2 regions of the Mesorhizobium sp. CCNWLY176 genome follow, and region 2 is predicted to be linked to the other one. Evidence: riboswitches for the same ligand, from Rfam matches in the RefSeq annotation. Region 2 holds a riboswitch; the other holds the start of a gene.

Region 1 (2,392 bases), on a different contig from region 2:
AAAATCCTTACTCTATCAAGGGCGATTGTTATAGCGCCCCCGGCGGTGAGGTGCTGCGATCATGACATGTCGTTGTGCGAGGCCTCTCCCACATCGTCCAGGCTGAACGCCGTCGTCTGATAGACCTGGTTGATCCAGTTGCCGAAGAGCAGGTGGGCGTGAGAGCGCCAGCGATTGAGCGGCGGGCGGGCTGGGTCGTTGTCGGGGTAATAGCCGTGCGGCACCTCGATCGGCGTGCCGGAAGCCACGTCGCGGTCGTATTCGTCCTTGAGCGAGGTGGAATCGTACTCAATGTGATTGAACATATAGAGCCGGTTGCCTGTCGCTTCCGCCAGCAGGCAGGGGCCGGTCACGTCCGATTCCATCAGCAGGTCGAGGCCTGAATCCGCTTTTATGTCGGCGCTGCGAACTTCCGTCCAACGTGAAACGGGAATGGCGAAATCATCCGAAAAGCCTGCAAGATAGGGCGAGGCGGGCGCATGGTTGCGATGGCGGAAGACGCCGAAGGCCTTCTTGTCGAGCGTATACTTTGGAACCTTATGGAAATGCCAGGCGGCAGCCATCGCTCCCCAGCAGATGAAGAAGGAGGAATGGACGTTGGTCGCCGTCCAGTCGAGGATGCGCTCCAGTTCGTTCCAATAAGTGACATCCTCGAAGTCCAGCAGCTCGATCGGCGCGCCGGTGATGATGAACCCGTCGAACTTGCGGTGCCGGACTTCCTCCCAGGTCTGGTAGAAGGAAATGAGATGGTCTTCGGACGTGTTCTTCGCCTTGTGATTGCCGATGCGCACCAGCGTCAGCTCCACCTGAAGGGGAGTGGCGCCGATCAGCCGCGCGAACTGCGTTTCCGTGCGGATCTTGTTGGGCATGAGGTTCAGAAGGGCGATCTGCAGCGGGCGGATGTCCTGGCGCAGCGCTGTGCGCTCGTCCATTACGGACACGCCTTCGCGTACAAGTACCTCGTGGGCGGGGAGCTGATCGGGAATCTTGATCGGCATCGCACTAACTCCAAAACAAAAAAGACCGGCGGCGAAATCGCTACCGGTCCGAACGAATTTGTCGTTATCGGTCCCTTTAGCGACTTATTTAACGTGGCTGCAAGCCGACCGGCCAAATCACCACGGAACGTGGCAGTCTTTTACGACTGCGCTAGGGCCGCGTCAACGGGCAAGCTTTTTCTCGACAAGCGCGCGGGCGGCTTGTATTTCGCTTGCGTCTTGAAATTCCCCGAAAAACCGGACACTTCCCGCCATGACGCAAGCCGACGATACCAGCCGCCCCCAGCCGAAGCCCGGCGTCATGGACATTGCGGCCTATGTGCCCGGCAAGAGCGCTGCTCCGGCGGGCGTCACCACGGTCTACAAGCTGTCGTCCAACGAGAACCCGCTCGGCGCCTCGCCGGCAGCGATCGAGGCGGTGCGCGAGGTTGCCGGCAAGCTCGAATTCTACCCTGATGGCTCGTCGACGAAGCTGCGCCAGGCCATTGCCGAGGCGCACGGACTGAACCCGGCCAACATCGTCTGCTCCAACGGTTCCGACGAGATCATCGGCCTGCTTGCCCAGACCTATCTCCAGCCGGGCGACGAGGGCGTCTACACCGAGCACGGTTTTCTCGTCTACCAGAACTACATCAAGGCCGCCGGTGGCGTGCCGGTGATCGCGAAGGAGACGGATGAGCGCGCCGATGTCGACGCTATCCTCGCCGCCGTGACGCCGAAGACGAAGGTCGTGTTTCTCGCCAACCCGAACAACCCGACCGGCACATACGTCCCGTTCGATGAGGTACGCCGCCTGCATGCGGCCCTGCCGAAGAACGTGCTTCTGGTGCTCGATGCAGCCTATGCCGAATATGTCCGCCGCAACGACTACGAGGCGGGCGTCGAACTGGTGGCCGGCGCGCAGAACGTTGTCATGACGCGCACCTTCTCCAAAATCCACGGCCTCGGCGGCGCGCGCATTGGCTGGGTTTATGCGCCCACGCATGTCATCGAGGCCATGGAACGCATGCGCGGACCTTTCAACGTCAACGCCGTAGCCATCGCCGCCGGCGTAGCGGCGATGGGCGACCGCGCCCATGTCGAGCGCACGGTGGCGCACAACGAGAAGTGGCTCGGCTGGCTGAGCGAAGAGCTCTCCGGGCTCGGCCTGCGTGTCACGCCTAGCGTCGGCAATTTCATCCTGATCCACTTCCCGGACGATGCCAAGCATTCGGCAGCGGCGGCGGACGATTATCTGAGTGCGCGGGGCTATATCCTGCGGCGCGTTGCCGGCTACGGTTTTCCCAACGCGCTGCGGATGACAGTCGGAACCGAAGACGCCAATCGCGGCGTAGTCGCCGCACTCACCGAGTTCCTGAAAAGTTGAAGAAATGTCCGAACCCCTGTTTGAAAAG
Region 2 (2,392 bases):
GTTCTTGTGCGTGGTGGTGGCCGGATGGGTGATCAGGCTCTTGGAATCGCCGAGATTGTTGGAGATCAGCACCACGTCCAGTGCGTTTTCGAAGGCGAAGGACGATTTCTTGCCACCCTTGAGGTCGAAGCAGATCAGCGTCGAGCCGCCCTTCATCTGCTTCTTGACGATGTCGGCCTGCGGGTGGTCGGCGCGGCCCGGATAGATGACGCGGGAAACTTCCGGCCGGCCGGCGAGGAAATCGGCGACCTTTGCCGCATTCTCGCTCTGCTGGCGCACGCGCAGCGGCAGCGTTTCCAGGCCCTTCAGCAGTGTCCAGGCGTTGAATGGCGACAGGCTCGGGCCGGTGTGGCGGAAATAGTCGTGCAAATTCTCGTCGATCCACTCCTTGTCGGAGAGGATGACGCCGCCGAGACAGCGGCCCTGGCCGTCGATGTGCTTGGTGGCCGAGTAGACGACGATATGCGCGCCGAGTTCCAGCGGCTTCTGCAGCAGGGGTGTGGCAAAGACATTGTCGACCACCAGCTTGGCGCCGATCGAGTTAGCGAGCGCTGCGACCGCTGCGATGTCGACCACTTCCAGTGTCGGGTTGGTCGGGCTTTCGAGGAAGAACAGCTTGGTGTTGGGCTGCACCGCCTTTTCCCAGTTCTCGATCTGGGTGCCGTCGACCAGCGTTGCCTCGATGCCGTATCGCGGCGCCAGCGTCTCGACCACCCAGCGACAGGAGCCGAACAGAGCGCGTGCGGCAACGATATGGTCGCCGGCCTTGAGGCTGCACAGGATCGCGGCGGTGACCGCGGCCATGCCCGATGCCAGTGCGCGGGCGTCTTCGGCGCCTTCCAGCGCGCACATGCGCTTTTCGAACATGTCGACGGTCGGATTGGCGTATCGCGAATAGATGAAGCCGGGCTCTTCGCCCTTGAAACGGGCCTCGGCGGCTTCCGCCGTGTCATAGACATAGCCCTGCGTCAGGTAGATTGCCTCGGCCGTTTCGCCGAAACCGGAGCGCAGAACGCCGGAATGGACGAGTTGCGTTGCGGGCTTCCAATTCTGCTTCTTGTTCGTCATAGCCTTGATCCAAACACAAAAAAACCGGCCGCGAAAAGTCGCATGCCGGTCCACAGACGGCCCTTTAGCGACTTGTTTAACGTGGCTGCAAGCCGACCGGCCAAATCACCACGGGATAACGGTCCTTTAGACCCCGTGCCTTCTTGCGTCAATGCCGGACATCGTTAAACCTCGCCCCTTCATCGCAGGAGTAGAAGTTTGCGGCAGTCGGGTATTCTTCCGGATCGGGACATCGCAGCGCTTTTCCAGTCGGGAGCGCTGGTTACGGCGCGTCCGCTCGACAACGACCAGATCCAGCCGGCAAGCCTCGATCTCAGGCTCGGCGAAAAGGCATGGCGTGTGCGCGCCAGCTTCCTGCCCGGTCCCGGCCACAAGGTAAGTGAAAAGCTCGACCGGCTGCGCCTGCACGAGATCGACCTGACCGCGGGCGCTGTTCTAGAGACCGGCTGCGTCTACATCGTGCCGCTGCTGGAGCGCCTCGCCTTGCCGGCAAAGATTTCGGCCTCGGCCAACCCGAAAAGCTCGACTGGCCGGCTCGACATCTTCACCCGCGTCATGACCGACAACGGCCAGGAATTCGACAAGATACCGGCCGGTTATTCCGGGCCGCTCTATCTGGAAGTCAGCCCGCGCACCTTCCCGATCATCGCCCGCACCGGCTCGCGCCTGTCTCAGATACGCTTCCGCACTGGCAAGGCGCTGCTCTCCGAAGCCGAGCTGCACGAGCTGCACCGCACCGAGACGCTGGTCGCTTCCGACACACCGAACATTTCGGGCGGCGGTATCGCGCTTTCCATCGATCTCAACGGCGACAAGAATGGGCTGGTCGGCTATCGCGGCAAGCATCACACCGGCCTTGTCGATGTCGACAAGCGCGCTGCACAGGACGTGCATGATTTCTGGGAACCGCTATACAAACGCGGCCCGGGCGAACTGGTGCTTGATCCGGACGAATTCTACATCCTGGTCAGCCGCGAGGCAGTGCATGTGCCGCCCGGCCATGCCGCCGAGATGACGCCCTTCGATCCGCTGGTCGGCGAATTCCGCGTGCATTATGCCGGCTTCTTCGATCCCGGCTTCGGCCATTCGAAGGCCGGTGGCACCGGCAGCCGCGCCGTGCTGGAAGTGCGCAGCCATGAGGTGCCGTTCATTCTCGAACATGGCCAGATCGTCGGCCGCCTCGTCTACGAGCACATGCTGTCGCGGCCGCAGGCGCTTTACGGCACCGATCTCGGCTCCAATTATCAGGCGCAGGGCCTGAAGCTTTCGAAGCATTTTCGGACCGAGGGCTGACAGCAGAGCCGTAGCCGCGTAACGCGCGGCC

The links. Region 2 has a riboswitch for S-adenosylmethionine ahead of WBQ96_RS22070 (O-succinylhomoserine sulfhydrylase). Riboswitches for the same ligand answer to the same signal wherever they lie in the genome.
Region 1: another riboswitch for S-adenosylmethionine. It lies ahead of metA (homoserine O-acetyltransferase MetA); the one in region 2 lies ahead of WBQ96_RS22070 (O-succinylhomoserine sulfhydrylase).

Annotation. Positions count from the first base shown of each region.
Region 1 covers NZ_JBBBDZ010000025.1:27,486-29,877, reverse strand. The annotation lists gene metA (homoserine O-acetyltransferase MetA) at 60-998, opposite strand; SAM riboswitch at 1,054-1,132, opposite strand; gene hisC (histidinol-phosphate transaminase) at 1,252-2,364, shown strand; gene WBQ96_RS26835 (prephenate/arogenate dehydrogenase family protein) at 2,369-2,392, shown strand, end outside.
Region 2 covers NZ_JBBBDZ010000015.1:65,790-68,181, reverse strand. The annotation lists gene WBQ96_RS22070 (O-succinylhomoserine sulfhydrylase) at 1-1,068, opposite strand, end outside; SAM riboswitch at 1,113-1,190, opposite strand; gene WBQ96_RS22065 (2'-deoxycytidine 5'-triphosphate deaminase) at 1,267-2,361, shown strand.